DNA from 2 places in the Streptomyces sp. NPDC020731 genome. Region 2 is predicted to be linked to the other one. Evidence: riboswitches for the same ligand, from Rfam matches in the RefSeq annotation. Region 2 holds a riboswitch; the other holds the start of a gene.
The links. A riboswitch is a leader RNA that binds a small molecule or an ion and turns the genes downstream of it on or off. The one in region 2 is predicted to bind S-adenosylmethionine.
Positions count from the first base shown of each region.

Region 1: linked by a shared signal. The riboswitch ahead of thrC (threonine synthase) and the one ahead of ACH4VX_RS02635 (aminotransferase class V-fold PLP-dependent enzyme) in region 2 are both predicted to bind S-adenosylmethionine.

Region 1 covers NZ_JBIRTN010000021.1:141,522-157,065, reverse strand. Annotated here, with positions in the region: gene thrC (threonine synthase) at 1-1,114, opposite strand, end outside; SAM riboswitch class I at 1,132-1,279, opposite strand; gene ACH4VX_RS29175 (glucosyl-3-phosphoglycerate synthase) at 1,420-2,364, shown strand; gene ACH4VX_RS29170 (trehalose-6-phosphate synthase) at 2,423-3,823, shown strand; gene otsB (trehalose-phosphatase) at 3,880-4,743, shown strand; gene ACH4VX_RS29160 (DUF3263 domain-containing protein) at 4,802-5,056, opposite strand; gene ACH4VX_RS29155 (extracellular solute-binding protein) at 5,067-6,302, opposite strand; gene ACH4VX_RS29150 (ROK family protein) at 6,456-7,400, shown strand; gene nagA (N-acetylglucosamine-6-phosphate deacetylase) at 7,400-8,545, shown strand; gene ACH4VX_RS29140 (1-phosphofructokinase family hexose kinase) at 8,666-9,595, shown strand; gene ACH4VX_RS29135 (carbohydrate-binding protein) at 9,602-10,543, opposite strand; gene cdgB (diguanylate cyclase CdgB) at 10,661-12,367, opposite strand; gene ACH4VX_RS29125 (flavin reductase family protein) at 12,684-13,265, shown strand; gene ACH4VX_RS29120 (GNAT family N-acetyltransferase) at 13,330-13,803, shown strand; gene arfB (alternative ribosome rescue aminoacyl-tRNA hydrolase ArfB) at 14,127-14,555, opposite strand; gene ACH4VX_RS29110 (TerD family protein) at 14,716-15,291, shown strand; gene ACH4VX_RS29105 (M1 family metallopeptidase) at 15,362-15,544, opposite strand, start outside.
Region 2 covers NZ_JBIRTN010000001.1:563,678-579,221, forward strand. Annotated here, with positions in the region: gene ACH4VX_RS02575 (carbohydrate kinase family protein) at 1-719, shown strand, start outside; gene ACH4VX_RS02580 (cysteine desulfurase/sulfurtransferase TusA family protein) at 780-2,168, opposite strand; gene coxB (cytochrome c oxidase subunit II) at 2,444-3,436, shown strand; gene ctaD (cytochrome c oxidase subunit I) at 3,433-5,169, shown strand; gene ACH4VX_RS02595 (cytochrome c oxidase subunit 4) at 5,166-5,564, shown strand; gene ACH4VX_RS02600 (Ig-like domain-containing protein) at 5,688-6,965, shown strand; gene ACH4VX_RS02605 (hypothetical protein) at 7,085-7,486, opposite strand; gene ACH4VX_RS02610 (heme-copper oxidase subunit III) at 7,714-8,325, shown strand; gene ACH4VX_RS02615 (c-type cytochrome) at 8,408-9,220, shown strand; gene ACH4VX_RS02620 (Rieske 2Fe-2S domain-containing protein) at 9,217-10,275, shown strand; gene ACH4VX_RS02625 (cytochrome bc complex cytochrome b subunit) at 10,272-11,909, shown strand; gene trpD (anthranilate phosphoribosyltransferase) at 12,064-13,128, shown strand; SAM riboswitch class IV at 13,205-13,321, shown strand; gene ACH4VX_RS02635 (aminotransferase class V-fold PLP-dependent enzyme) at 13,677-15,050, shown strand; partial or broken gene ACH4VX_RS02640 (glycerate kinase) at 14,999-15,232, opposite strand; gene ACH4VX_RS02645 (Lrp/AsnC family transcriptional regulator) at 15,515-15,544, opposite strand, start outside.

The DNA of each region.
Region 1 (15,544 bases), on a different contig from region 2:
CGGTCTCCGCGAAGATCCCCTCCGTGCGCGCGAGCAGCTTGATCGCGTCGACGATCTGCTCGTCGTTCACGTCCTCCACGGCCCCGCCCGTCCGACGGGCGATGTCCAGCACGTACGGTCCGTCCGCCGGGTTCCCGATCGCCAGCGACTTGGCGATCGTGTCCGGCTTCTGCGGACGTACGACGTCGTGGCCCGCCTTGTACGCGGTGGACACCGGCGAACAGCCCTCGGCCTGCGCGCCGAAGATCTTGTACGGCCTGTCCTCGACCAGCCCGAGCTCGATCAGCTCCCGCAGCCCCTTGTCGATCTTCGTGAGCTGCGAGCCGGAGGCGATCGGGATCACGAGCTGGTCCGGCAGCCGCCACCCCAGCTGCTCGCAGATCTCGTACGCGAGGGTCTTCGACCCCTCGGCGTAGTACGGCCGCAGGTTGACGTTGACGAAGCCCCAGCCCTCGCCGGCCGGGTCGCCGATCAGCTCGGAGCAGAAGCGGTTCACGTCGTCGTAGTTGCCCTCGATGCCGACGAGCTCGCCGCCGTAGACGGCGGCCATGACGACCTTGCCCTGCTCCAGGTCGTGCGGGATGAACACGCAGGACCGGAATCCGGCGCGGGCCGCGGCGGCGCCCACCGCGCCGGCGAGGTTGCCGGTGGAGGAGCAGGAGAGGGTGGTGAAGCCGAAGGCGCGGGCGGCCTCGATGGCCTGGGCGACGACGCGGTCCTTGAAGGAGTGCGTCGGGTTGCCCGAGTCGTCCTTGACGAACAGCTTGCCGGCGTCGACGCCCAGCTCACGCGCGAGGTTGTCGGCCTGGACGAGCTTGGTCCAGCCGGGGTTGATGTTCGGCTTGGTCGCCACGTCCGCCGGGACGGGCAGCAGCGGCGCGTAGCGCCAGATGTTCGCGGGTCCCGCTTCGATCCGCTTGCGGAGCTCCTCGGTGTCGTGGGCCGAGAAGTCGTACGCGATCTCCAGCGGGCCGAAACACTCCTCGCAGGCGAAGACCGGGCCGAGGGGGACGCGGTGACCGCATTCGCGACAGGACAGCGCTGCGGCGGGGCCCAGGTCTACGGAGGTGGCGGCGGAGGAATCGGTGGTGCTTGCAACGGTCTGCACAGCCATGGAGGCGAGGCCCTTTCTCCTCATCTTCCTCACGACGCATCTCGCCGTGAGACGGATTTGGCACCTTCCCTAGCCGGGAGCCTCGCCACGTCCGTGTGACAAGAACCGACTGGAGGGTTGCCGGGGCTTCATCGGGCCGTATCCCTCTGCCCCTCTGGATGAGCGGTGTTCAGTTGTCGTCCGCGCGGTGACCCCGGCATGCGGTGGTCATCGGCGTTGTTCAAGACTGTAACCGAAGGCCTGCAGGGTGGAGACAGTCGTCCGAACCGCGAGATGGATCACAGGCCAGTGAGGAGCCCGGGACCGTGCTGGAAGAAGTCGAGCGCTGGCTGACCGACCGCGCCTGGTCCGTGGCCGACCGCCCGCTCCACCGGATCCTGGCGGCCAAGCGTGCCACGGGACAGACGGTGAGCGTGGTACTGCCCGCGCTCAACGAGGAGGCGACGGTCGGCGACATCGTGTCCGCCGTCCGGCACGACCTGATGCTCCGGGTGCCGCTGGTCGACGAGGTGGTGGTGGTCGACTCGGGTTCGACCGACCGCACGGCCGAGGTGGCGGCGGCGGCGGGCGCGACGGTGGTGCACCGGGACGCGATCCTGCCCCGGATACCGGCGGTGCCCGGCAAGGGCGAGGTGCTGTGGCGTTCGCTGCTGGTCACGTCCGGGGACGTCGTGTGCTTCGTCGACGCGGATCTGCGGGAGTTCTCCTCCGACTTCGTCTCCGGCATCGTCGGCCCGCTGCTCACCGAACCGGACGTACAGCTGGTCAAGGCCATGTACGACCGCCCGCTCGGCTCTGCGGCCGGTCAGGGCGGCCGGGTGACGGAGCTGATGGCCCGCCCGCTGCTGAACATGCACTGGCCCCAGCTGGCCGGCTTCGTCCAGCCGCTCGGCGGTGAGTACGCGGCCCGCCGCGGCCTCCTCGAACAGCTCCCGTTCCCGGTCGGGTACGGCGTCGAGCTCGGCATGCTGGTCGACGCCCTGCACCTGGTGGGCCTGGACGCGCTCGCCCAGGTCGACGTCGGCGTCCGCGTCCACCGCCACCAGGACGGTCAGGCCCTCGGCCGGATGGCCGCCGCCATCTACCGCACCGCCCAGCTCCGCCTGGCCCGCGGCCATCTGGTCCGCCCGTCCCTGACCCAGTTCGAGCGCACCGGTGACAGCTTCGAACCCCGCACGTACTCCGTCGACACGGAGGAACGGCCGCCGATGGCGGAGATCGCGGAGTACCGGGCACGACGGGTGGCCTGACCCGTATACGGCCGATCCGTGCGTTTGAGGCCCCTGGGACCGGGCTAGGTTGACGCGTATGGCTGTCACGCAGGGTGCTCAGGTGCTGGTCGCGTCGAATCGCGGGCCCGTCTCGTACACGGTGGAGGACGACGGTTCGCTGCGGGACAAGCGGGGTGGTGGCGGGCTGGTGTCCGGGTTGTCGGCGATCGGGCCGGAAGCGGGGGCGCTGTGGGTGTGCTCGGCGCTGTCCGACGGTGACCGGGAGGCCGTGCGGCGCGGGGTCGGCGAGGACGGCGTGCGCATGCTGGACGTCCCGGCGGACGTGCACGCGGACGCGTACAACGGGATCGCCAACTCGGTGCTGTGGTTCGTGCACCACATGCTGTACCAGACGCCGCTGGAGCCGGTCTTCGACGCGGAGTTCCGCCGTCAGTGGGCGTCGTACGAGGCCTACAACCGGGCGTTCGCCGAGGCGCTGGCCGAGGAGGCGGCGCGGGGCGCGGCGGTACTGGTGCAGGACTACCACCTCACGCTGGTCCCCGGGATGCTCCGCGAGCTCCGCCCCGACCTGCGCATCGCGCACTTCTCGCACACGCCGTGGGCACCCCCCGAGTACTTCGCGATGCTGCCGGACGACATCGCGCGGCAGGTGCTGCGCGGGATGCTGGGCGCCGACCGGCTGGGTTTCCTCACCCACCGCTGGGCGGACGCGTTCACCGCGTGCTGCGAGCGCTTCGCGGACGGGCTCGGCGACACGGCGGTGGGGGTGCACGGGCTCGGGGCCGACGCGGACTTCCTGCGCGCCCGCGCCCACGAGGCGGACGTCGAGGAGCGGATCGCCGCGCTCCGGGAGGAGATCGGTGCGGGGCGCCGGACGATCGTCCGGGTCGACAGGACCGAGCTGTCGAAGAACATCGTGCGGGGCCTGCTGGCGTACCGGCAGCTCCTGGACGATCACCCCGAGTGGCGCGAGCGCGTCGTGCACGTCGCGTTCGCCTACCCCTCCCGGCAGGATCTCGCCGTGTACCGCGACTACACCGCCGAGGTGCGGCGGGTCGCCGAGGAGATCAACGAGCGGTACGGCACACCGGGCTGGCGGCCGGTCGTCCTGCACGTCAAGGACGACTTCGCCCGCTCTCTCGCCGCGTACCGGCTGGCGGACGTGGCGCTGGTCAACCCGATCCGTGACGGCATGAACCTGGTCGCCAAGGAGGTCCCGGTCGTCTCCGACACCGGCTGCGCGCTGGTGCTGTCGCGGGAGGCGGGCGCCCACGAGGAGCTGGGCGAGGACGCGCTCACGGTCAACCCGTACGACGTCGTCGAGACCGCCGGCGCCCTGCACGAGGCCCTGACCATGAGCCCGGACGAACGCACCGAGCGCTCCAAGCGCCTGGCGGCGGCGGCGACCGCGCTGCCCCCGGCGCGGTGGTTCCTGGAGCAGCTGGACGCGCTGCGGGACGGGACGGTGTCCCGCTGACCGGTACGGCCGGTCGCGCAGGCGTGCGAGGGCGTGACCGTGGATAGGTTGGGCGTATGGCCAGCCACACGGATTCCACGGACCCGAACGCCACGCCGACGCCCGCCACGCAGGCCGGACGGGAGGGGCTGGACGCGCTTCTCTCCCGGCCGGGGAAGGCACTGATCGGGCTCGACTTCGACGGGACGCTCGCGCCGATCGTGGCCGACCCCGAGCAGGCCCGCGCGCACCCGGACGCGGTCGCCGCGCTCGCCGCGCTCGCGCCGAAGGTGGCCGCGGTCGCGGTCGTCACGGGGCGGCCGGCGGGGGTCGCGGTCCGGCACGGGGGCTTCGCGGGCGTCCCCGGCCTGGAGCACCTCGTCGTTCTCGGCCACTACGGCGCCGAGCGCTGGGACGCCGTCACCGGCACGGTCAGCGCGCCGGCCCCGCACCCCGGTGTCGCCACCGCCCGCGCGGAGCTGCCGGGACTGCTCGACCGGGTCGGCGCGTGGCAGGGCACCTGGATCGAGGAGAAGGGCGGCCGTGCGGTGGCGGTCCACACCCGCCGGGCCGCCGACCCGCAGGCCGCGTTCGAGGCCCTGCGTGAGCCGCTCGCCGGGCTGGCCGCCCGGCACGGACTCGTCGTCGAGCCCGGCCGCATGGTCCTTGAGCTGCGTCCGCCCGGCATGGACAAGGGCGTCGCCCTGATGGAGTACGCCCGCGAGATCGGCGCCGAGTCCGTCCTCTACGCCGGCGACGACCTGGGCGACCTGCCCGCCTACACCGCCGTCGACAAGCTCCGCACCACCGGCACCCCGGGCCTGCTGGTGTGCAGCGGCAGCGACGAGGTCGTCGAGCTGAGGAGGCGCGCGGACGTGGTGGTCGACGGGCCGACGGGGGTCGTACGGCTGCTGCGGGCGCTGGCGGGGCGGATGCCCTGACGGGTTTCTCTCCCCCGCCGCCCTTCCCTTCCTGGGGCGGTGAAGGGCGGCGGGGCGCTCAGCGTTCCGTGCGGCGGGTCTCCCGGATGCGGCGCAGGCGGTTGACCGTGACCGGGTCGTGGGCGAGGGCCCGGGGGTCGTCGAGGAGGGCGTTGAGGAGTTGGTAGTAGCGGACGGGGGCCAGACCCAGCTCCTCGCGGATCGCGCGTTCCTTGAGGCCGGGGCCCGGGAAGCCGCGGCGTTCCAGCGCGAGGATGTCCTGTTCGCGGCGGGCCAGCCGGCCGGCCCCGTGCCCCTCGTCCCCCGTGCTCATGCCCCGCAGACTACTCCGCGTTCTCCGCGCGCGTCGCCGTCGCCTGGAGTCCGCCGAGGACGCCGGCGGGGCTGCCGTCGGGGGCGACCGCCTTGCCGATCTGCTTCTTGACCGCCGCGTTGACCGTCGCCCAGGAGGTGTTGCCGACCGGGTAGAGCTCGGAGGTCGCCAGCTGGTCGAGGAAGGGCTCGAGGTCCTTGTCCTGGCCGGACGCGGCCATCGCCCGGGACGCGGAGGTGGTGACCGGCAGCAGGTTGTACTCGTGGGAGAAGTCGAGCACGTTCTCCTCGCTGTAGACGAAGTCGAGGAATTCGCCGACCTGGTCGCGGTGGCCGTTCTCCTTGAAGGCCATCATCCAGTCGGCGACGCCGAGCGTGGCCCGGCTCTCGCCGTCGACGCCCGGCGTCGGCACCATGCCGAACTCCACGCCCTTCTCCTTCGCCGTCTCCATCAGCGAGGGGTGTCCGTTGAGCATGCCGACGTCCCCGGCGGCGAACGCCGCGAACGCGTCGGCCCGGTCGAGTTCGCCGGGCGCGACGGGACCGGTCAGGCCCTTGCCGACCAGCTCGTCCTTCAGCCAGGCGAAGGTCTCGACGTTCTGCGCGGAGTCGATGCTGTACGTGCCCATGATGTCGGTGTAGCCGCCGTCGCCGCTGAGCAGCCACTGCATGGTCTCGGCCTGCGCCTCCTCCGGGCCGAGCGGCAGCGCGTACGGGTACTTCACGCCCTCCGCCTTGAGCGCCTCGGCGGCCGCGGCGAGCTCGTCCCAGGTCCGCGGCGGGGTGATGCCGGCCTCGGTGAACAGCTTCTTGTTGTAGAACAGCACGCGCGTGGAGGAGGCGAACGGCAGACCGTACTGCACGCTGTTGACCTCGCCCGCGGTGGCCAGCTGGGAGAGGAAGTCCGCCTGGACGGGGATGGAGAGCAGGTCGCCGGCCTTGTAGAGCCTGCCCTCGGCCGCGTAGTCGGCGTACGCGCCGATCTGCGCGATGTCCGGCGGGTCGCCCGCGTCGACCATCTCCTTGACCTCGCGGTCGACGTCGTTCCAGGAGTGGACGCTGACGTCGATCTTCACATCGGGGTGTTCGGACTCGTACCGCTCGACCAGGTCGGCCCAGTACTTCTTGGAGCTGTTGGCCGCGCTGTCGCCGTAGTCGGCGGCGACCAGCTTCAAGGTCACGTCGGAGGATCCGCCGCCGAACCCGCATCCGCCGAGGACTCCCGTCAGTCCCAGTGCGGACACCATCGCGATCGTCCTTGTCCTGACCCGCCGCTGCACGTGCCTTACCCCTGCCCCGGCGCTTCCGCGCCGTCCGAAAACATTTCGATAATCGGAATAAGGTCTACACCACGCGAGTGGACTAGACCTCTTGAGGGTAGCCGGTCCACACTGTCCCCCGTGAGACATGTCATCGCCCTCGATGTGGGCGGCACCGGGATGAAGGCCGCCCTGGTCGGGGCCGACGGCGAACTGCTGCACCGGTCCCGCCGGGCCACCGGTCGCGGACGCGGCCCGGACGCGGTCGTCGCGGACATCCTCGACCTCGCGGCCGAACTGCGCGCCCACGGCGTACGGCGGTACGGCGAACCCGCGTCCGCCGCCGGCGTCGCCGTCCCCGGGATCGTCGACGAGACGGAGGGCGTCGCCGTCTACGCGGCCAACCTCGGCTGGCGCGACGTCCCGCTGCGCGCGCTGCTCACCGAGCGCCTCGGCGGCGTCCCCGTCGCCCTCGGCCACGACGTGCGCACCGGCGGTCTCGCCGAGGGCCGTATCGGGGCGGGCCGGGGCGCCGACCGCTTCCTGTTCGTGGCGCTGGGCACCGGCATCGCGGGCGCCATCGGCATCGACGGCCGGGTGGAGGCGGGCGCGCACGGCTTCGCGGGCGAGATCGGCCACATCGTCGTACGCCCCGGGGGTGCCCCCTGTCCGTGCGGGCAGCACGGCTGTCTGGAGCGGTTCGCGTCCGCCGCCGCGGTGAGCGAGGCATGGGCCACGGCCTGCGGCGATCCCGGCGCGGACGCCGCGGACTGCGCGAAGGCCGTCGAGTCCGGGGACGTACGGGCCCGCCAGGTGTGGCAGGAGGCGGTGGACGCGCTCGCCGACGGGCTGGTCACCGCGCTCACCCTGCTGGACCCCCGGACACTGATCATCGGTGGCGGCCTCGCCGAGGCGGGGGAAACCTTGTTCACACCGCTGCGGGAGGCCGTCCGGCGGCGGGTCACCTTCCAGAAGCTGCCGCCCCTGGTCCCCGCGGCCCTCGGGGACACCGCCGGATGCCTGGGCGCGGGACTCCTCGCCCGGGATCTGATCGACACCACTGACCCCTCGGAGGTAACCACCTGATGGCCCCCACCAAGGTTCTCGCCGGTGCCCGGGTGGTACTGCCCACCGGGACCGTGGACGACGGCCGCGTGAACGTCGAGGGCACGCGGATCGCGGCCGCCGCGCCCGGGAACGCCGAGACGGTCGACCTGAGCGGCCACTGGGTGGTCCCCGGCTTCGTCGACCTCCACAACCACGGCGGCGGCGGGGCCTCCTTCGCCGGCGGCACCGCCGAGGACGTCCTGAAGGGCGTGCACACCCACCGGCTGCACGGCACCACCACGGTGGTCGCCTCCGCCGTCACCGGTGACCTGGACTTCCTCGCCCGGCACGCCGGAATGCTCGCCGAGCTGGCCCAGCAGGGGGACATCGCCGGCATCCACTTCGAGGGGCCGTTCATCTCCCCCTGCCGCAAGGGCGCGCACGACGAGGGACTGCTGCGCGACCCCGACCCGGCCGAGGTCCGCAAGCTGCTGGACGCGGCGCACGGGCACGCGAGGATGATGACGCTGGCCACCGAGCTGCCGGGCGGTCTGGACTCCGTACGGCTGCTCGCCGAGCACGGGGTGATCGCGGCGGTCGGGCACACGGACGCCACGTACGAGCAGACGCTCCGTGCCATCGACGCGGGCGCGACCGTCGCCACCCACCTGTTCAACGCGATGCCGCCGCTCGGCCACCGCGCCCCGGGTCCGATCACCGCCCTCCTGGAGGACGAGCGGGTCACCGTCGAGCTGATCAACGACGGCACCCATCTGCATCCGGCAACGCTCCAGCTGGCCTTCCACCACGCGGGCGCGGCCCGGGTCGCCTTCATCACCGACGCGATGGACGCGGCCGGCTTCGGCGACGGCCGCTACATGCTGGGCCCGATGGAGGTCGAGGTCGCGGACGGGGTGGCCCGGCTGGTGGAGGGCGGCTCGATCGCCGGCTCCACGCTCACCCTGGACCGCGCCTTCAAGCGGGCGGTGACGGTGGACGGGCTGCCCGTCGAGGACGTCGTACGGGCGATCTCCGCCAACCCTGCCCGGCTGCTCGGCCTGGACGGCCGGATCGGCTCCCTGGAGCCCGGCAAGGACGCCGACCTGGTCGTTCTGGACGCGGACTTCACCCTCAAGGGCGTCATGCGCCGGGGGGAATGGGTGGTCGATCCCCGACTGGGCTGATCCGTCCCGCCGTCATCGGACGGTGGCCGGTCCGAGGGGTGGGCCGACCGCCGTCCGTTTGGCATGATCGTGACCACGGAACGCACGGCAGGCGCAGGTACGAAGGGGGAGGTCGGCCCGGTGATCCTCACGGTCACGCTGAACACCGCTCTCGACATCACCCACCGTGTACCGTCCCTGCGGCCGGGGACCTCCCACCGGGTCGCCGAGGTGACGGAACGCCCCGGCGGCAAGGGCGTCAACGTGGCGCGGGTGCTCGCGGCCCTCGGCCACGAGGTGACGGTCACCGGCTTCGCGGGCGGCACGACGGGCCGGATCCTGCGGGACCGGCTCACCGGGGTCCCGCACCTGACGGACGCGCTGGTCCCGGTCTCCGGCACCACCCGGCGCACCGTCGCGGTCGTCGACGAGCGCTCCGGCACCACCACCCAGCTCAACGAGCCCGGCCCGGCGATCACCCACGCCGAGTGGTCCGCCTTCCAGGAGGTGTACGAGGATCTGCTGACCACCGCCTCGGCGGTGGCCCTGTGCGGCAGCCTGCCCCCGGGCGTCCCGGTGGGCGCGTACGCGGGCCTGATCCGCACGGCACGCGCGGCCGGAGTGCCGACCCTCCTCGACACCAGCGGGGCGGCCCTGCGCCGCGGGGTCGCCGGGCGGCCCGACATCCTCAAGCCGAACGCCGAGGAGCTGGCCGAACTCACCGGTTCCCACGAGCCGCTGCGCGCCACCCAGGAGGCCCGTCGGCGTGGCGCGGGCGCGGTGGTCGCCTCCCTGGGCCCGGAGGGCCTGCTCGCGGTGACTCCCGAGGGCCGCTGGCGCGCGGCCCCTCCGCGGCGGCTGCGCGGCAACCCGACCGGCGCCGGCGACTCGGTCGTCGCGGGCCTGCTCTCCGCCCTGGCCGAACGCCGTCCCTGGCCCGACCGCCTCGTCCGGGCGGTGGCCCTGTCGACGGCGACGGTCCTGTCCGCGACGGCCGGCGACTTCGACCGGGCGGTCTACGAGGAGCTGCTGGCCGGGATCACGGTGACCGGGGAAGCGAACGCGGCGTAGGGCAGGTCACTTCTTGACCTGGCCCTCCTTGAGCCACAGCTGGTCCAGCAGGACGTTGCACTTGTCGCCGTCGGCACAGGAGACCGAGATGGTGTTGGCGCCCTTGTTGAGGGTGGGCCAGGCGAAGGTCTGGGTCCAGCCCTTGGAGAAGTCGCCGTCCTTGGCGCGGGCGAAGTTGTCCATGTTGAGCTTGGAACCGAACTCCTTGCCGTTGACGGTGAGCGTCATCGACTGGGGGTCGTCGGTGGTGCTGTAGCGCACGAAGACGGTGTAGGCACCGTCCTCGGGGACGTCGTTGACGGTCCAGGTGACCGAGTTGCCCGGCTGGTTGAGGTTGGCCACGTAGACGCCGCCGTCGGACTGCGCGCCCTCGACGTCCGACGCGAGGGCGGCCGTACCGCCCAGCCGCATCGCCTTCGCGTCGACGGTGGGCAGCTCCGTCTTCTCCTCGTTCGCGCTCTTGCTCGCCGACGGGGTCGGTTCGTCGCTGTTCTGGACCTGGGTCGAGGTGGAGTCCGCCTGGTTGCCGCCGCTGTCCTCGTCGTCGCCGCCGATCACGGCCACGCCGATGCCGATCACGACCACGGCGACCACCGCGATCGCGCCGATGAGCAGACCCTTGGTGTTCGGACCGCCGCCCCGGCCGCCCCCGCCGCCGCGCGACATCTGGTGCGACTGAACGGTGGTGGCGCCGCCGGGCAGCGTCTCCGGGGCGGCGTAGTGGGGGGCGTTCGGCTGGCCGTAGGCACCCTGCTGCTGCGGTGCCTGCGGGGCGGGACCGGGCTGGCCGTACTGGCGGGTCCCGACCGGCCGCACCCGGTTGACCGAGTTCGGGTAGCCATAACCTCCGGACGGCGGCTGGGCCCCGTTGGCCTGCCCGTCGGCGTAGAGGTAGCCGAACGGGTCGTCGTCCTCCGGCGTGCTCGCGCCGTTGTTGCCGGCCGTCATCCCTTGGTGCTCCTAGCTGCGGATCGGGTGCGGTACGAGTGGTGGAGAAAGCGAGCCTACCTGCTTCCCATGGCCCGAACGGGTGACCCAGACCGCATCAAACCACTGACCTGCGGTTCATCCCGCACGTCGATGCTGTTTGGGACGAGATCGTTTCTCGACGTACATCCGCTCGTCGGCGGACTTCAGCACTTCGTCCGCCGTCATCCCGCAGTGCGCCCACCCGATGCCGAAGCTGACCCCGACCCGCACGGCCCGTCCCTCGGCCCGGATGGGCTGGATGATCTCGTTGCGCAGCCGTACGGCGAGGTCCTGGGCGTCGGCCCGGCCGAGCCCGTCGGCGAGGATCACGAACTCGTCGCCGCCGAGCCGGGCGACGGTGTCACCGTCGCGGACGCCGTTGCCGAGCCGGCGGGCGACCTCGATGAGCACCGCGTCACCCGCGTTGTGCCCGAACCGGTCGTTGATCGACTTGAAGCCGTCGAGGTCGCAGAAGAGCACCGCGAGTCCCTTGGCGCCGTCGTCGAACTCCGCGGCGGGCGCGACGGTGTGCACGTGGTGGTCATAGCCGTCGTAGTCCCCGTGCCCCTCCGTGCCCGGCGGGAAGTCGAAGTCGTGCCCCCGGTCGAAGGCGGGCGGGCCGTAGGCGGCGCCGAAGGAGTCCACGGAGTCGAAGGACTCGAAGGGTTCCATGGAGTCGACGGCGGCGGGCAGCGCGCTCCCCGGCGGCTGCCGGCACAGCCGGGCGGACAGCCGCGCCCGCAGCTCGGCGGAGTTCGGCAGCCCGGTGAGCGAGTCGTGGGAGGCGCGGTGGGCGAGCTGGAGCTCGCGGCGCTTGCGTTCCTCTATGTCCTCGACATGGGTGAGGAGGAAGCGAGGGCCGTCGGCGGCGTCGGCGACGACCGAGTTGCGCAGGGACACCCAGACGAAGGTGCCGTCACGGCGGCCCAGGCGCAGCTCGGCCCGGCCGCCCTCGGCGGAGGTGCGCAGCAGGGTGCCTATGTCCTCGGGGTGGACCAGGTCGGAGAAGGAGTAGCGGCGCATCGCGGAGGCGGGGCGGCCGAGGAGGCGGCACAGGGCGTCGTTGGTGCGCAGGATCCTGCCGTGCTGGTCGCCGCCCATCTCGGCGATGGCCATGCCTGAGGGGGCGTACTCGAAGGCCTGCCGGAAGCTCTCCTCGCTGGCCCGCAGCGCCTGCTGGTCGCGCTCCAGGCGGACCAGGGCGCGCTGCATGTTGGCACGCAGACGCGCGTTGCTGATCGCGATGGCGGCCTGGAAGGCGTACATCTGCAGGGCCTCGCGGCCCCAGGCGCCGGGCCGGCGGCCGTTGCGCGGGCGGTCCACGGAGAGGACGCCGACCAGTTCCCCGGAGGTGCCGCCGCCCTGCGGGCCGGGGGCGTACATCGGGGCGAAGAGCCGGTCGGAGGGGTGCCACTCGTCCTCGAAGCGGGGCGCGGGCCCGTCGGTGTACCACTGCGGGACGTCGTCGTCGTCGAGGACCCAGCCCTCGGTGTGCGGTATGAAGATCAGGTCGCCCCAGCGTTCGCCCATGTGGAGGCGGCGGTCCCAGGACTCGCGGGAACCGGTCCGGCCGGTGATGAGGGCCTCGGCGGCGGAGTTCCCGGCCAGGGCGGCGACGACCAGGTCGCCGTCGGGGCGTACGAGATTGACGCACGCCAGCTCGTACCCGAGGGCGCCCACGACGCCGTCGGCGACCGTCTGCAGCGTGTCCGCCAGGCTGCGGGCCGTGTTCATGTCGGCCATGGCTTGGTGGAGTTGTCGCAGCGACGCAAGACGGACGTAGGGTTCCGACTCGGTCTCCATCCTCGCCCTCCCCCCGAGACCTCGCAGCGAATCAAGGGTTGTCTTCGGCGTATCGTCCCAGCAGCTTCCCCGCCACTGAATCACAGCGCGCTGCCCACTCGGTACACAGGGTCAACAATTCTTGCCCCTTGTGACTCAAGTCACAGGTAAACGTGAACAATTGCGTGTTCTTTCCGCGGTTTTCCCGTGTGTTTGACGAACGCAGTTTTTGCGGTGTTTGTGTATGACCCGTGCCCGACTCGGACGTTGGTCCTAGGTCCCGGATCGGGCCGGGGTCCGATGCGGTGCCCGTGGAGCGGAGATTAGCGTTTCCGGCGTGCCGAACACTTCCGCCCCGTCCACGATCACCGTTCCGTCCGCCGCCCGGCATGCTGAGGGGGTGAGCAACGACGAGTTCCGAGCCGCCATGTCCCGGCTGGCCGCCGGCGTGGTCCTGGTGACCGCGCAGGAGCCACCGCTGGACCCGGACGACCCCGCGGCGCCGGCCGGCGAGGACGTCGGCATGACGGCCACCGCGTTCCTGTCGGTCTCCCTGGACCCGCCGCTGGTGCTGGTCAGCCTGCGCAACGGCTCCCGCATGGACGAACTCCTCGACGAGCAGCCCCTGTGGGCGGTGTCCGTGCTCTCCGGGAGCCAGCGGCACGTCGCGGGCCGCTTCGCGATGAAGGGCCGGGTCAGCGACCGCCTGCTCTTCGCGGACATCCCGTACCTGCGCGGCGAGCACAGCGGGGCGCTGCTGGTGGGCGGCGCGCTGGCGACCCTGGAGTGCCGCACCGAGCAGCGGGTGCCGGCCGGGGACCACACGCTGGTGATCGGCCGCGTCCTGACGGCCCGGGTGCCGAGCGCGGAGGGCGGCCCGCTGACGTATTTCCGGGGCCGTTACCGGCAGTTGGGCTGAACGCTTTGCGCGCGTAGCCGAAATCCCTTTTGTGGGCCGGGATTCCCGTGCTTAGGGTGCCCGGATGACGACGACCACCGCTCTTCGCCTCGAAGAGATCACGCCGAAGAACCTCAAGGCCGCCCTCGGCATACGGGTCCGCCCCGACCAGGAATTCGCCGTCGCGCCGGTGGTGAACTCCCTCGCCGAGGCGTACGTCCATCCGGACTCCGCCTGGCCCCGCCTGATCGTGGACGGCGACCGCGCGGTCGGCTTCCTGATGGCCTTCCTCGACATCGACTGGCGCGAGGACGGCGGCAGCGTCATCCGCTCCGGCCTGTGGCGGCTGAACATCGCGGAGGAGGAGCAGGGCAAGGGGTACGGCCGGTTCGCCGTGGAGTCGGTGGCCGAGGAACTCCGCCGCCGGGGCACCAAGGAGTTCTACGTCACCTGGGAGCCCGGCGACAACGGTCCCGAGGGCTTCTACCTGGGCCTGGGCTTCCACAAGAACGGGGAGGTCGTCGAGGGCGAAACGGTGGGCGTACTGGAGCTGGACTGAACACGTCCGGTGGACGCGCCCCGACAGGGACGCGGGAAACCGCGCGACCAGCCACGACGGCCCCGCAGGGACACCGACACCCGGGTCGGGCCACACCTGGGGGACCACACCTCGGGGGGCGGGGCCACATCCCCCGGGAGGCGGGACCACACCCCCGGGGGAGCCGGGCCCTCCGGAGGGCCGGGGCCACACCCCAAAAGGAGCCGAGGCCCCCGGAGGGTTGGGGCCACACCCCAGAGGGAGCCGAGGCCCCCGGAGGGCCGGGGCCCCCGGAGGGCCGGGGCCCCCGGAGGGCCGGGGCCACGCCCCAGAGGGAGCCGGGGTCACCCCCAGTCCCGCGCGGAGCGCCCCCGCTTCGTCTCGGCACGCTGCTTCTTCTCCCGCAACCGCCGCTCATTGATCCCGCGCGGAATACGAGTCGGCCTGCGCTGCTTCGGCGGAGGCGCGGTCGCCTCCGCGAGCAGCGCCGCGAGGCGCACCGCCGCGGTCTCGCGGTTGCGCCACTGCGAGCGGTGCTCCGAAGCGCGAACGGTGATCACACCGCCGGTCAGCCGCCCGGCCAGCCGCTCGAGCGCCCGCTCCTTCCACACCTCGGGCAGCGCCTCGGTGCGGGCGAGGTCGAAACGCAGTTCGACCTGGGAGTCGCTGGTGTTCACATGCTGTCCACCGGGCCCGGACGACCGCGAGAAACGCCACATGAGCTCGGCCTCGGGCAGGAAGACGGAGCCGCGGATGACATGGGGACCGGACATGCCCTACAGGTTCCCGCCTCCGACAGGGCCACGTCATCCGAATATCCGGATCCCGGGTAAAGAAAGTAAAGAGACCTGGAACCTCTTGCACCCCTCTCCGCGTTCAAGGTGGTAGCTGTAGCTTCTAGCCGTACGTAAACGAGGGAAGGGACTCCCAACAATGGCTGTAAGCCTGTCCAAGGGTGGCAACGTCTCGCTCACCAAGGAGGCTCCGGGCCTGACCGCCGTCACCGTGGGCCTCGGCTGGGACGTCCGCACCACCACCGGCACGGACTTCGACCTCGACGCCTCGGCGATCGCGGTCAACACGCAGGGCAAGGTCTACTCGGACGGCCACTTCGTGTTCTTCAACAACAAGCAGACCCCGGACAACACCATCGTCCACACCGGTGACAACCGCACCGGTGAGGGCGCCGGCGACGACGAGGCGATCAACGTCAACCTGGCCGCGCTCCCGGCCGACATCGAGAAGATCGTCTTCCCGGTGTCGATCTACGACGCCGAGAACCGCAGCCAGAACTTCGGCCAGGTGCGCAACGCCTACATCCGCATCATCAACCAGGCCGGCGGCGCCGAGATCGCCCGCTACGACCTGTCGGAGGACGCGGCCACCGAGACCGCCATGGTCTTCGGCGAGCTGTACCGCAACGGCGCGGAGTGGAAGTTCCGCGCGGTCGGCCAGGGCTACGCCTCGGGCCTCGTGGGCATCGCCCAGGACTTCGGCGTGAGCGTCTGACGGACGCCCCGCTTCCGTACCGGAGCCCCCGGCCCGGCTTCCCGCCCGGTCCGGGGGCTCCGGCACGCGGTCAAGGACGTTCCGGCCGCCCCGTCCCGTACAGCCAGTCCTCCCAGATCCCGGCGAAGTCCTTCTCCGGGGCCGACTCCTCCACATACGACGTGAAGTCGCCGGTGTCCGCGTTGCCGTGGCGGTGCTCCTGCGCCCAGCCCCGGAGCAGGGCCGGGAAGGCGTCGTCACCGACCGTCTGCCG
Region 2 (15,544 bases):
TCGACACCGAGTCCGTCCGTATCTCCGACACCCTGCACACCGCCCGCTTCGTGTGCACCACGGACGCCGACCACAACCAGATCGGCTCCTTCTACACGGGCGCGATGAGCGAGGCCCGGCTGATCGAGCTGAAGACCGTCGCCGACCGCGTGGGCGGCCTCGACCTGGTGCTCATCGGCGCCGACGACCCGGAGGGCATGCTCCGGCACACCGAGGAGTGCCGCTCCCGGGGCATCCCGTTCGCCGCCGACTTCTCCCAGCAGATCGCCCGGATGAACGGCGAGGAGATCCGGATACTGCTGGACGGGGCGACCTACCTCTTCTCCAACGAGTACGAGAAGGGGCTCATCGAGACGAAGACCGGCTGGAGCGACGCGGAAATCCTCGGCCGGGTCGGTCACCGTGTCACCACCCTCGGTGCGCGAGGTGTCCGCATCGAGCGGGCCGGCGGGGAGACGATCGAGGTCGGGTGCGCGGACGAGGAGCGCAAGGCCGATCCGACGGGCGTCGGCGATGCCTTCCGCGCGGGGTTCCTGTCGGGGCTGGCGTGGGGGGTTCCGCTGGAGCGGGCGGCGCAGGTCGGCTGCATGCTGGCGACCCTGGTCATCGAGACGGTCGGCACGCAGGAGTACCAGTTGCGGCGGGGGCACTTCATGGAGCGCTTCACCAAGGCGTACGGGGACGAGGCCGCGGAGGAGGTCCGGGGGCATCTGAGCTGAGGCCCCCGTGGGGCTGGTCGCGCGTACGCGCGACCAGCCCCACGCACCTGAAGAGGGCATTCAGCCGACCCGGCGGACCACGTAAGCCGTTCCTCGGTCCGCCGGTTCCTCGCCCACGTACTCCTGGCCGCGCATCTCGCACCACGCCGGGATGTCCAGGCGGGCCGCCTCGTCGTCGGCGAGGACGCGGACCGTGCCGCCCACCGGGACGTCCCCGATCACCTTGGCCAGTTCGATGACCGGGATCGGGCACCGTCGGCCCAGGGCGTCCACCACCAGGGCCTCGTCCTTCTCCTCCGTCGGGACGGGGCCGGCGGACACCGGCGCGCCGAGCTTCTCCCGCACCCCCGACACCACCTCCGGCAGGACGGACAGGAAGCGCTCGACGTCCTCCTCCCGTGTCCCCGACGGCAGCGAGAGGCGGATGTTGCCCCCGCTGAGCACACCCATCGCTTTCAGTACATGGCTCGGCGTCAGCGTGCTGCTCGTGCAGGACGACCCGGACGACACGGAGAAGCCGGCCCGGTCCAGCTCGTGCAGCAGGGTCTCCCCGTCGACATAGAGACAGGAGAAGGTGACGATCCCGGGCAGCCGCCGCTCCGGGTCCCCGACCACCTCCACGTCGGGCACCAGCCGCGGCACCCGCGCCCGGATCCGCTCCGTCAGTTCCCGCAGCCGTACCGCCTCCTCGGCGGCCTCCGCCCGCACCGCCCGCAGCGAAGCCGCCGCCGCCACGATCGCCGGCAGGTTCTCGAACCCGGCAGCCCGCCCCGACTCCCGTTCGTCCCGCGGCTCCTGGGGCGCGAACCGCACCCCTTTCCGTACGACGAGCAGCCCGGCCCCCGACGGGCCGCCCCACTTGTGGGCGCTCGCCGAGAGCAGCGACCAGTCGCCCTCCACCGGCCCCCACCCCAGCGACTGGGCCGCGTCCACCAGCAGCGGCACCCCCGCCGCCCGGCACACCTCGGCGACCTCGGCCACCGGCTGCACGGTTCCCACCTCGTGGTTGGCCGACTGCAGACAGGCCAGCGCGGTGTCCGGCCGCAGCGCGTCCGCGTACGCCCGCACGCTCACCGCACCCGCACGGTCCACCGCGACCTCGGTGACCGACCCTCCGCCGGCCTGGTGAACTTCCGCCGCATGGAGTACAGAAGAGTGTTCGACCGCTGACGCGATCAGGTGACGCCCGGCGCGCCGCCGCCCGGCCAGCGCCCCCGCGATCCCCGAGTGCACCGCCCGGGTACCCGACGAGGTGAACACCAACTCGTCCGCCCTGCACCCCACCGCCTCCGCGGCCGCCTCCCGGGCCGCGTCCAGCAACAGACGTGCCCGCCTTCCCTCCCGGTACAACCGCGCGGGATCCGCCCACCCCTCATCGAGGGAGGCCATCAGGGCCTGCCGGGCAACGGGATGAAGAGGAGCACCAGAAGCGGCATCAAAGTAGGACACGCCCCCACGCTAAGCGCCCTGAAGGGGCGCGGGGAACTGCGCGACCGGCCACGACGGAGCGGCAGCCGCGAAACGACCCGCGTCCCCGGTCGATGAGGCGCCTGGTGTAACCCGCGGCGCGTATGGCACCCCTCCTCGCGAAGCCCCGAAACGCGTCGGCTAGGGTTTGGTCCGCATAAACATCCAAACCCCTGCCCGACGCAGGGCGGCGACCGACCAGCGAGAAGGCAGGCCGCAGCCAATCCGCGCGGGCGAGACTCTCGGGAAGGCGCTACGTGAGTCCCAACGGCTCCGACCTCCCCCACTGCCTGAAGGGCGTGGGCGGTACCCCCAAGCCGCGGCGCCCCAAGCGGCGGAAGCTGCTGCAGGCACTGACCGCGGGCCTGGTCCTGGCGACCGCCACCGGTTGCACATGGGAGGACTTCCCCCGCCTCGGTATGCCCACCCCCACCACGGAAGAGGCTCCGCGGATCCTCTCCCTGTGGCAGGGGTCCTGGGCTGCCGCGCTCGCCGTCGGCGTGCTGGTGTGGGGCCTGATCCTGTGGAGTGCTTTCTTCCACCGGCGCAGCCGCACCAAGGTCGAAGTACCTCCGCAGACCCGGTACAACATGCCCATCGAGGCGCTGTACACCGTGGTCCCCCTCATCATCGTCTCGGTGTTCTTCTACTTCACCGCCCGTGACGAGTCCGAGCTGATGAAGCTCGAGAAGAACCCCGACGTCACGGTCAACGTAGTCGGTTTCCAGTGGAGCTGGTGCTTCAACTACGTCGAGAACGTCGACGGTTCCACGGGCGACGCCAAGACGTCCAAGGAACTCGAGTCGGTTCCGGAACGCTACAAGAGCGCCTTCCCGGCCGATGCCGGCGGTGTCTACGACTGCGGTGTCCCCGGTACGCGGAACCCGCAGACCAACAACCCGGGCCCCACCCTGTGGCTGCCCGAGGGCAAGCGGGTCCGCTTCGTGCTGACCTCGCGTGATGTCATCCACTCCTTCTGGGTGGTGCCGTTCCTGATGAAGCAGGACGTCATCCCGGGCCATCCCAACGCCTTCGAGGTGACCCCCAACCGCGAGGGCACCTTCCTGGGCAAGTGCGCCGAGCTGTGCGGCGTCGACCACTCCCGGATGCTGTTCAACGTGAAGGTCGTCTCCCCCGAGCGTTACGAGCAGCACCTGAAGGACCTTGTGAAGAAGGGGCAGACCGGTTACGTGCCCGCTGGCATCTCCCAGACGGAGCACGAGAAGAACCGGGAGGCGAACATCCTGTGAGCATCCTCAACGAACCCCAGGGTGCCGCGACAGCTGAGGACTCGTACGAGAACGAGCTGCCGGTACGGCGCAAGAGTCCCGGCAATGTCGTGGTGAAGTGGCTGACGACCACGGACCACAAGACGATCGGCACGCTGTATCTGGTGACGTCGTTCGTGTTCTTCTGCATCGGTGGCGTGATGGCGCTGGTGATGCGTGCCGAGCTGGCACGGCCGGGCCTGCAGATCGTCTCGAACGAGCAGTTCAACCAGGCGTTCACGATGCACGGCACGATCATGCTGCTGATGTTCGCGACGCCGCTGTTCGCCGGTTTCGCGAACTGGATCATGCCGCTGCAGATCGGCGCGCCGGACGTGGCGTTCCCGCGGCTGAACATGTTCGCCTACTGGCTGTACCTGTTCGGCTCGCTGATCGCGGTCGCCGGTTTCCTCACCCCGGACGGGGCGGCCGACTTCGGCTGGTTCGCCTACTCCCCGCTCTCGGACGCGGTCCGCTCGCCGGGCATCGGCGCCGACATGTGGATCATGGGTCTGGCGTTCTCCGGCTTCGGCACCATCCTGGGCTCGGTCAACTTCATCACCACGATCATCTGCATGCGCGCGCCCGGCATGACGATGTTCCGCATGCCGATCTTCACCTGGAACGTGCTGCTGACCGGTGTGCTGGTCCTGCTCGCCTTCCCCGTGCTGGCGGCGGCGCTGTTCGCGCTGGAGGCGGACCGCAAGTTCGGTGCGCACGTGTTCGACTCGGCCAACGGCGGGGCGCTGCTGTGGCAGCACCTGTTCTGGTTCTTCGGCCATCCCGAGGTGTACATCATCGCGCTGCCGTTCTTCGGCATCGTCAGTGAGATCATCCCGGTCTTCTCCCGCAAGCCGATGTTCGGCTACATGGGCCTGATCGGCGCGACGATCGCCATCGCGGGTCTGTCGGTGACGGTGTGGGCCCACCACATGTACGTGACCGGCGGGGTGCTGCTGCCGTTCTTCTCGTTCATGACGTTCCTGATCGCGGTGCCGACCGGGGTGAAGTTCTTCAACTGGCTGGGCACCATGTGGAAGGGCAGTCTGTCCTTCGAGACGCCGATGCTGTGGACGCTGGGCTTCCTGATCACCTTCACCTTCGGTGGTCTGACCGGTGTCATCCTGGCCTCGCCGCCGCTGGACTTCCACGTCTCGGACAGCTACTTCGTGGTGGCGCACTTCCACTACGTGGTGTTCGGCACCGTGGTGTTCGCGATGTTCGCCGGCTTCCACTTCTGGTGGCCGAAGTTCACCGGCAAGATGCTCGACGAGCGCCTCGGCAAGATCACCTTCTGGACGCTGTTCCTCGGCTTCCACGGCACCTTCCTCGTCCAGCACTGGCTGGGTGTCGAGGGCATGCCGCGCCGGTACGCGGACTACCTCGCGGCCGACGGCTTCACCGCGCTGAACACGGTCTCGACGATCGCCTCGTTCCTGCTGGGCCTGTCGGTCCTGCCGTTCTTCTACAACATCTGGAAGACGGCCAGGTACGGCAAGCCGGTCGGCGTCGACGACCCGTGGGGCTACGGCCGCTCGCTGGAGTGGGCGACCTCCTGCCCGCCCCCGCGGCACAACTTCCTCACCCTGCCCAAGATCCGCAGTGAATCCCCGGCGTTCGACCTGCACCACCCGGAGATCGCCGCGCTCGACGAGCTCGAGAACGCCGGTCACGGTGAGAAGGCCCTCTCCGGCGGCAAGGAGGCCGGCAAGTGAAGATCCAGGGCAAGATGTTCATGTGGCTGGGCATCTTCTTCCTCGCCATCGCGGCCGTCTACGGCGTGTGGGCGGAGGAGCCGGTCGGTACCACGGCCCTCTTCCTGGCCTTCGGCCTGAGCATCATGATCGGCTTCTACCTGGGCTTCACGGCCCGGCGGGTCGACGTGGGCGCGCAGGACAACAAGGAGGCGGACGTCGCCGACGACGCCGGCGAGGTCGGGTTCTTCAGCCCGCACAGCTGGCAGCCGCTCGCCCTGGCCGTGGGCGGTGCCCTGGCCTTCATGGGCGTCGCGATCGGCTGGTGGCTGATGTACTTCTCGGCGCCGCTGCTCCTGATCGGCCTCTGGGGCTGGGTCTTCGAGTACTACCGCGGTGAGAACCGCACCCAGTAATCGAACGCGTCGGCTCTTCGGGGCCCGGACACTCCACCAGGAGCGTCCGGGCCCCTCGCCTTTGCCTCACCCGTTCGGGCCGTCCAGTGAGCCGAGGGCGGTGCGGGTTCCTAGCGTGAGGCCATGAGACGCACAGAATCCCCTCGTGGCGCGGGCGCCGGGCGGAGCCGCGTCGCAGGCTGCACGCTGCTGGTGATCGCCCTCGGCGCGGGCGTCACGGGCTGTTCCTCCGGCGGTGATCCGCTGTCCGCCGAGCCCTACGACGCGGCGGACCAGATCTCCTTCGGCGGATCCGTCGAGGCGGGCAGGAAGGCCGACCCCGACAAGCCCCTGGAGGTCGTCGCCGAGGACTCCGACGGGCGCATCACGGACGTCACCGCCGTGGACGCCTCGGGGCGCCACGTGGCGGGCGAACTGGCCGCCGACGGCAGCCGCTGGCACAGCACCTCCCCGCTGGCCGCCCATGCCCGGTACACGGTCCGGGTGAGCACCGAGGACGAGGACGGGGCGCCCGGCCGCAAGGTCCTCACCTTCACCACCGGCAAGCCCACCACCACCAAGCGCCTGGCCGTCACCTTCGGCCCCGAGGCGGGCACGTACGGCGTCGGCCAGCCCCTCACCGCCGAGCTGAGCGCACCCGTCGAGGACCGGGCCCAGCGAGCCGTCGTGGAGCGCGCCCTGAAGGTCGAGTCCACCCCCGCCGTGTCCGGCGCCTGGCACTGGGTGGACGACAAGGAGCTGCACTACCGCCCCCAGGACTACTGGCCCGCCCACGCCACCGTCAGCGTGCGCAGCACCCTGGACGGCATCAAGGTCAACGACCGGCTGCGGGGCGGCAGGGCCAAGCCCCTGACGATCCGCACCGGCGACCGGGTGATAGCCGTCACCGACGCCGCCACGCACCGACTGACGGTCCACAGGAACGACGAGGAGATCAAGCAGATCCCCGTCACCACCGGCAAGCCCGGCTTCGAGACCCGCAACGGCGTCAAGGTCGTGCTCGCCAAGGAACGCCTCGTACGTATGCGCAGTACCACCGTCGGCATCGCCGAGGGTTCGACGGAGTCGTACGACCTGGACGTCCACTTCGCCACCCGGGTGACCTGGAGCGGCGAGTACGTGCACGCCGCCCCCTGGTCCGTCGGCTCCCAGGGCTACGACAACGTCAGCCACGGCTGCGTCGGCATGAGCACCGACGACGCGGAGTGGTTCTTCGACACCGTCCGCGAGGGCGACATCGTCAAGGTCGAGAACTCGACCGGCGACACCATGGAGCCCTTCGGCAACGGCTACGGCGACTGGAACCTCGACTGGCGGAAATGGCGAGCGGGCAGCGCCCTGACCCCCGGCACCACCCAGGACCCGGCCGAGCAGGCCCGCCTGAGACCACAGAGCGCATGAACGCCCCCGGGAGCAGCTCCCCCGGGGGGCGCGGGGCTGTGCCGGTATGCGGCTCTGCCGCGTGGGCGCGGACAACCTCCGCCGGCCCGCGGCCGCCGGACCACGGACAGGTCCGGCCCCTACGCGCCCTGCAAGGACTTCTGCCGCAGCAGCGACGCCAGCGCCGAGGCGAACTCGACCGGCTCCACCGGCAAGGTCACCGCAGACTCGGCGCGACTCCACGTCGCCAGCCACGCGTCCTGCGGCCGCCCGATCAGCAACAGCACCGGCGGACAGTCGAACACCTCGTCCTTGATCTGCCGGCACATCCCCATGCCCCCCATCGGCACGGCCTCACCGTCCAGCACGCACACATCGATGCCGCCGCGGTCGAGTTCCGCCAGCACGGCCGCCGGGGTCGCGCACTCCACGAACTCCACGACGGGCACGTCCGGCGCCGGCCGCCGCCCGGTGGCGAGCCGCACCTGCTCCCGGGTGTTGGCGTCGTCGCTGTAGACCAGCACCGTGGCGGTCGCCTGCATTGTTCCTCCACGCGTAAGAGAGAGGGCACGGCTCTGTCGGGAACTTCGGGTACCGATGGCGCGGATGCTACCCCCTCCGACCGCTTGTCAACACTGCTTCGGACACACCTTCGAGACGGCTCCGCCACGGGCTCCGGGTGGGCCATCCGGGCAGTCCAGGAGGGCCGAACACACCGAACGGCACCCCCGGGAGTGAGGGCGGGATAAGCGACCGACATAATGTCGGCGTGGCGACAGCAACGACAGTAGATACCGGGCACGCGCACCCGTCGGTCAACCGACCGAACCTCACCAGCGTCGGAACCATCATCTGGCTGAGTTCCGAGCTGATGTTCTTCGCGGCCCTCTTCGCGATGTACTTCACCCTGCGATCGGTGACCGGACCCGACTTCTGGTCGGAGAAGGCCGACGCCCTGAACTTCCCGTTCTCGGCGGCGAACACCACGATCCTGGTGCTCTCCTCCCTCACCTGCCAGCTCGGCGTGTTCGCCGCCGAGCGCGGTGACGTGAAGAAGCTCCGGATGTGGTTCATCGTCACCTTCGTCATGGGCTCGGTCTTCATCGGCGGTCAGGTCCTCGAGTACACCGAGCTGGTCAAGCACGAGGGCCTGTCCCTCTCCTCCGACCCGTACGGTTCGGTGTTCTACCTGACCACCGGCTTCCACGGCCTGCACGTGACGGGCGGTCTGATCGCCTTCCTGCTGGTCCTGGGCCGGACCTACGCGGCCCGGAGGTTCACTCACGAACAGGCGACCGCGGCCATCGTCGTGTCCTACTACTGGCACTTCGTCGATGTCGTCTGGATCGGCCTCTTCGCCACGATCTACATGATCAAGTAGCCGGGCCCGCATCCGCGCGCGCTCCTCGAGAGCGCACCAACCAGAAGCATCGACGCAGAAGATCCTGACACCGGGGTAATCCGTGAAAAAGCTCTCCGCACGACGACGCCATCCGCTGGCGGCGCTCGTCGTCCTACTCCTCGCGCTGGCATGCACCGGGGGGCTGTACGCCGTGTTCGCACCCGCGGACAAGGCGCAGGCAGACGAAACCGCCCAGTCCCTCACCATCGAGGAGGGCAAGAAGCTCTACTCGGTCGGCTGCGCCAGCTGCCACGGCACCGGCGGTCAGGGCACCTCCGACGGCCCGAGCCTGGTGGGCGTGGGCGCCGCGGCCGTCGACTTCCAGGTGAGCACCGGCCGTATGCCGGCCGCCACCTCGCAGGCCGCACAGATCCCGGACAAGCCTGCCGTCTACACGCAGGCCGAGATCGACCAGCTGGCGGCGTACGTCGCCTCCCTGGGCGCCGGCCCGGCCGTCCCCACGGAGGCGCAGTACGGCCCCGAGGGCGCCGACATCGCCAAGGGTGGCGAACTGTTCCGCAACAACTGCGCGCAGTGCCACAACTTCACCGGCAAGGGCGGTGCGCTCACGCACGGCAAGTACGCCCCGAGCCTGGAGGACGTCTCCCCCAAGCACATCTACGAGGCCATGCTCACCGGCCCGCAGAACATGCCCTCCTTCCCCGACAGCACGCTGACGGAGCAGAACAAGAAGGACGTCATCGCGTACCTGGGCGAGGTCAACACCGACAAGACCGAGAGCCCGGGCGGCATGCAGCTGGGCGGGCTGGGCCCGGTCAGCGAGGGCCTGTTCGGCTGGATCTTCGGTCTCGGCGGACTCATCGCCGTCGCTGTGTGGGTCGCCGCTCGGACCGCAAAGGCCAAGAAGTCATGAGTAGCCAAGACATTCCCGAAGAGAACCTGCCCGCAGCGCAGGACACCACCCACGGCGCGGTGAGGCTCGCGGACGAGAAGAACCCGTTCGCCGACCCGGGCCTGCCGCCCCACGAGCACCGGATCCAGGACGTCGACGAGCGGGCCGCCAAGCGGTCCGAGCGCACGGTCGCCCTGCTGTTCACGCTGTCGATGCTGGCCACCGTCGGCTTCATCGCCTCGTTCGTGGCGATTCCGGTCGAGAAGATCGTCTACATCTTCCCGCTGGGTCACATCAGCGCTCTGAACTTCGCGCTCGGCGCGACGCTCGGCATCGCGCTGTTCGCCATCGGCGCGGGCGCGGTCCACTGGGCCCGCACCCTGATGTCCGATGAGGAGATGACCGACGAGCGGCACCCGATCGAGGCCTCGCCGGAGGTCAAGGCGAAGGTCATGGACGACTTCCGCCAGGGCGCCAAGGAGTCGGCGCTCGGCCGGCGCAAGCTGATCCGCAACACGATGTTCGGTGCCCTCGCCCTGTTCCCGCTCTCCGGCGTGGTGCTGCTGCGCGACCTCGGGCCGCTGCCCGGGACCAAGCTGCGCCACACCCTGTGGGGCAAGGGCAAGCTGCTCGTCAACATGAACACGAACGAGCCGCTGCGGCCGTCCGACCTCATCGTGGGCTCGCTGACCTTCGCCAAGCCCGAGGGCCTGGAGGAGCACGACCACGGCTTCCAGAACGAGATCGCCAAGGCCGCCCTGATGCTGGTCCGCATCCAGCCGGACGACATCAAGGACAAGCAGTCGCTCGAGTGGTCGCACGAGGGCATCCTCGCGTACTCGAAGATCTGCACCCACGTCGGTTGCCCGATCTCCCTGTACGAGCAGCAGACGCACCACGCGCTGTGCCCCTGTCACCAGTCCACCTTCGACCTTTCCGACGGTGCCAAGGTCATCTTCGGTCCCGCCGGTCACCCGCTGCCGCAGCTGCGTATCGGCGTGAACGACGAGGGCTACCTCGAAGCGCTCGGCGACTTCGAAGAGCCCGTCGGTCCTGCCTTCTGGGAGCGCGGATGAGTACTACGACGACCCCCGAGTCCCGCTCGCGCGGGAAGGCACCGGCCGGCGAACGTGTCGCCGACTGGGCCGACGGCCGACTGGGGATCTACTCCCTGGCCAAGGCCAACATGCGGAAGATCTTCCCGGACCACTGGTCCTTCATGCTGGGCGAGATCTGCCTCTACAGCTTCCTCATCATCATCCTCACGGGCGTGTACCTGACGCTGTTCTTCCACCCGTCGATGAACGAGGTGGAGTACCACGGCTCCTACGTCCCGCTGCAGGGCCAGCTGATGAGCGAGGCCTACAAGTCGACGCTGGACATCAGCTTCGACGTCCGTGGCGGCCTGCTGATCCGGCAGATCCACCACTGGGCCGCGGTCATCTTCCTGGCCGGCATGTTCGTGCACATGATGCGCGTCTTCTTCACCGGTGCGTTCCGCAAGCCGCGTGAGATCAACTGGCTGTTCGGCTTCCTGCTGTTCGTCCTCGGCATGTTCACCGGTTTCACCGGTTACTCGCTGCCGGACGACCTGCTCTCCGGAACCGGTGTCCGCTTCACCCAGGGCGCGATCCTGTCCGTGCCGATCGTCGGCACGTACATCTCGATGTTCCTGTTCGGCGGAGAGTTCCCGGGCACCGACTTCGTCGCGCGGTTCTACTCGATCCACATCCTGCTGCTGCCGGGCATCATGCTCGGCCTGGTGGTCGCCCACCTGATCCTGGTCTTCTACCACAAGCACACTCAGTTCGCGGGTGCCGGACGGACCAACAAGAACGTCGTGGGCATGCCGCTGCTGCCGGTCTACATGGCCAAGGCCGGAGGCTTCTTCTTCCTGGTCTTCGGCTTCACCGCCCTGATCGCCGGCATCGCGTCCATCAACCCGATCTGGAGCATCGGCCCCTACCGGCCGGACATGGTCTCCACGGGCGCCCAGCCCGACTGGTACATGGGCTTCGCCGAGGGCCTGGTCCGCGCAATGCCCGGCTGGGAGATCAACTTCTGGGGCCACACCCTGGTCCTGGGCGTCTTCGTCCCGCTGACGCTGTTCGGCATCTTCCTCGCGGTCTTCGCGCTCTACCCGTTCATCGAGTCCTGGATCACCGGGGACAAGCGCGAGCACCACATCCTGGACCGGCCGCGCAACGCCCCGACCCGTACGGCCTTCGGTGTCGCCTGGGTCACGGCGTACATGATCATGCTGATCGGTGGTGGCAACGACATCTTCGCCACCCACTTCCACCTCTCGATCAACGCGGTCACCTGGTTCGTCCGCATCGGCTTCTTCGTGGGACCGGTCATCGCGTTCGTCGTCACCAAGCGGATCTGCCTCGGCCTGCAGCGCCGGGACAAGGACAAGGTGCTGCACGGCCGCGAGTCGGGCATCATCAAGCGCCTGCCGCACGGTGAGTTCATCGAGGTGCACGAGCCGCTCAGCCAGGAGCAGCTGTACACCCTCACCGCGCACGAGCAGTACAAGCCGGCCGAGATCGGCCCGGAGGTCGACGAGAACGGCGTCCGACGCAAGGTGAAGGGCTCCGAGAAGCTGCGCGCCAAGCTCAGCAAGGGCTACTACGGCGAGGAGTCCCAGATTCCGAAGCCGACCATCGAGGAGTACAAGGAGATCACGAGCGGCCACGGCCACCACTGATCACCTTCAGCGCCTCACCCCGGTCGCCACACGACGGCGAAGGGCCCCCGTCCGTTCTGCGGACGGGGGCCCTTCGCCGTCCCCGGACCTGGATAGGGTGGAGCCCGGGACCCTTCTGGTTCCCGTGATCCTTCTACGACCATCAGGAGCGGCCATGAGCGCTGTGACCCCCGCTGGAGGCGACACCGCGGCGGGCCGCTCCTGGCCCGCCCTGCTGAACGGACTGCTGGACGGCCGGGACCTGTCCGCCGACGACACCGCCTGGGCGATGGACCTGATCATGAGCGGTGAGGCGACCGACGCGCAGATCGCCGGGTTCGCGGTGTCCCTGCGGGCCAAGGGCGAGACCGTCGAGGAGATCGCCGGCTGCGTACGGGCGCTGTACGCCCACGCCCATGTGATCGAGGTGCCGGGCGCGACCGTCGACATCGTCGGCACCGGCGGCGACGGCGCCAAGACGGTGAACATCTCCACGATGTCCTCGATCGTCGTGGCCGGAACCGGCGCGAAGGTCGTCAAGCACGGCAACCGGGCGGCCTCCTCCGCGTCCGGCGCCTCCGACGTCCTGGAGAAGCTCGGCGTCAATCTGGAGCTGACTCCGCGACGGGTCGCCGAGGTCGCCGAGGAGGCCGGGATCACCTTCTGCTTCGCGGTGAAGTTCCACCCGGCGCTGCGCCATGTGGCCGCCGCGCGGGGCCAGCTGGGCATCCGCACGGTGTTCAACTTCCTCGGCCCGCTGGCCAACCCGGCGCAGGTCAAGGCGCAGGCCGTCGGGGTCGCCGACCCGCGGATGGCGCCCATCATGGCCGGGGTGTTCGCCGGGCGCGGTCACTCCTCGCTGGTGTTCCGCGGCGACGACGGACTCGACGAGCTGACGACCACCGCCACCTCCCGGGTGTGGGTGGTCCGAGGCGGCAAGGTCGTCGAGGAGGCCTTCGATCCGCGTGACGTCGGCATCGGGCTGGTGCCCGTGGAGGCGCTGCGCGGCGCCGACGCCTCCTACAACGCCGAGGTCGCCCGCCGGCTCCTCGACGGCGAACCGGGCCCCGTACGGGACGCGGTGCTGCTGAACTCGGCGGCGGCGCTGGTGGCCCTGGAGCCGGGCGGCGAGACCCTGACGGAGCAGATCCGCGCCGGGATGGCGAAGGCGGCCGAGGCGATCGACTCGGGGGCCGCCAAGCGGGTCCTGGAGCGCTGGGTGGCCGTCAGCAACGCGTAGCCGCCGGACGGCGGGACGTCCCGCGATCCGGACACGGGTTGCGGGACGTCGATCGTTTCACGTATTTTCCTGTCCAGGTCATGAGTGACAGCCATCAGGCCCCGGCCGGCTGTCCGGCAACCCTCCGTCCGTGGCGGGGTGCCCCGGGTGAAGACCAGGCCGTGGGCAGCAAGGCTCACGGCAAGCGCGGACCCCTCGACGCTTTTGATTTATTGATGAGGGCAGGGGTCCTGGTCGTCGAGGAGTCTTCCGTGAGCAAGCGAATGCGCTAGGGCCGGCCGCCCGTCTCCCGTCGTCCGCCCGAAGCGCGGGCCGCGCGGTGTCCGGTGCGTGCAGCTGCAAGGCGGAGGAGGGAGCCGACGCGGAGCGTCGGGGACCGACGACAACGCCGCAGACGCGCGTGCCAGGCGGTGCACGGCAGACGAGAGACGGACAGCCGGCCCAAGGGCTGCCGAGCCCCGCCTCCGCACACCCCTTTCTCTTCACCTCCGCGCTGGAGCCGTCTGCGCTCGCGCGGGGATTCCGCCTGTCTCACCGGGAGTTCCGCCATGTCCGTCCCCACTGCTGCCGCCGACCGGTCCGTCTGTGCCCCGCTGCCCGTTCTGGGCCGGGACGTCACCGTTCCCCTCGTCACCGGTGGCGAGGTCACCTACGCCGCCCTCGACTACGCCGCCAGCGCCCCCGCCCTCCAGCGGGTGTGGGACGACGTGGCCGCGTACGCGCCGTACTATGGCAGCGTCCACCGGGGCGCCGGATACCTCTCCCAGCTCTCCACCGACCTGTTCGAGAACGCCCGCCGGACCGTCGCGGAGTTCCTCGACTGCCGTGCCGGGGACCAGGTGGTGTTCACCCGGTCCACCACCGACTCCCTCAACCTGCTCGCCGCCGCGCTCCCCGTCGGCTGCGAGGTCTTCGTCTTCGAGACCGAGCACCACGCCTCCCTGCTGCCCTGGCGCGGTGCGCGGGTCACCTACCTGGACGCCCCGCGCAGCCCCCGGCAGGCCGTCGAGACCCTGGAGCGCGCCCTCGCCGACCGCGACCCCTACGGTCCCGCCCTGGTCTGCGTCACCGGCGCCTCCAACGTCACCGGCGAGCTGTGGCCCGTACGGGAACTGGCCGCCGCCGCGCACGCGCACGGTGCCCGGATCGTGCTGGACGCAGCCCAGTTGGCCCCGCACCACCCGGTGAGCCTCCGCGACCTGGACGTCGACTGGGTCGCCTTCTCCGGGCACAAGCTGTACGCCCCCTTCGGTTCCGGTGTGCTGGCCGGCCGCGCCGACTGGCTCCGGGTGGCCGAGCCCTACCTCGCGGGCGGCGGCGCCAGCCGCAAGGTCACCCGGCGCGGGGACGGGGGAGTGGACGTGGAGTGGCACGACAGCGCCGCCCGTCACGAGGCCGGCTCGCCCAACGTCATCGGCGCCCACGCCGTCGCGTCCGCCTGCAAGGAGCTCACCGAGGCCGGGTTCGAGACGCTGGCCGCGCGTGAGGAGCAGCTGATCCGCGCGGTGCGCGAAGGGCTCGCGGACGTGCCCGAGGTGCGGTTCCTGTCCCTGTTCGGGGACGACGCCCCGCGCGTCGGCGTGCTCTCCTTCGTCGTCGAGGGCTGGAACAGCTCCCACTTCGCCGCCGCGCTCTCCGCCGAGTACGGCATCGGCGTACGGGACGGGCTGTTCTGCGCGCACCCGCTGGTGCGCACGCTGCTCGGCGGCGACACGCAGGCTCAGGGCGAGTGCGGAGCCCCCGAGGCGGCGCCCGGGGAGAAGTCCCTCAACGCCATCCGCGTCAGCTTCGGTGCGGGCACGCCGGACGAGCACGTCGAGCGGTTCGTCCGCGCGGTACGGGAGCTCGTACGGGACGGGGCCCGCTGGAACTACCGCACGGTGGACGGCCGCTGCGTCCCGGACACCTCCGCCCGGACGTGACGGTTCTCGCCTCCGGGGGCGGAGCCCCGGGTCGGGACGGGAAGGGGCGGCGGGGGCGAGAACCGGTTGTGGGCGGGCACGGGCAGGCGGGTGCCCAGGACGATCATCCGCAGTGCGCGCTCCGTGGCGTCGGTCGGAAGCTCCGCGCCGCGGACCAGGGCCTCCGCCAGGGCCATCGGGGCGACCTCGTCGCTCGGCGTCGGCTCGGGCCGCACGGACGGGGCCGTGGACGTCGGAGTGGGCGAGCCGCTGTCCAGTTCGACCTGTGGCGGCACCCTGGGCGGTCCGGGGCTGTCGGCGAGCGCGAAACCGGTCGCGGCGACGCCCGGCGGGATCAGCACGACGGCGGCCGGGGCCGCCGTCCGGCGAGTGAAGACCATGCACCCGATCCCGCGTCCCGCACCGGACCGCGCGGATGAGCCCCGGATGAAGAACTCCTCATGCGCCCCGCGCCGTTCCCGGCGTCAGCTGTCCAGGCCGATGGCGAACGCCGC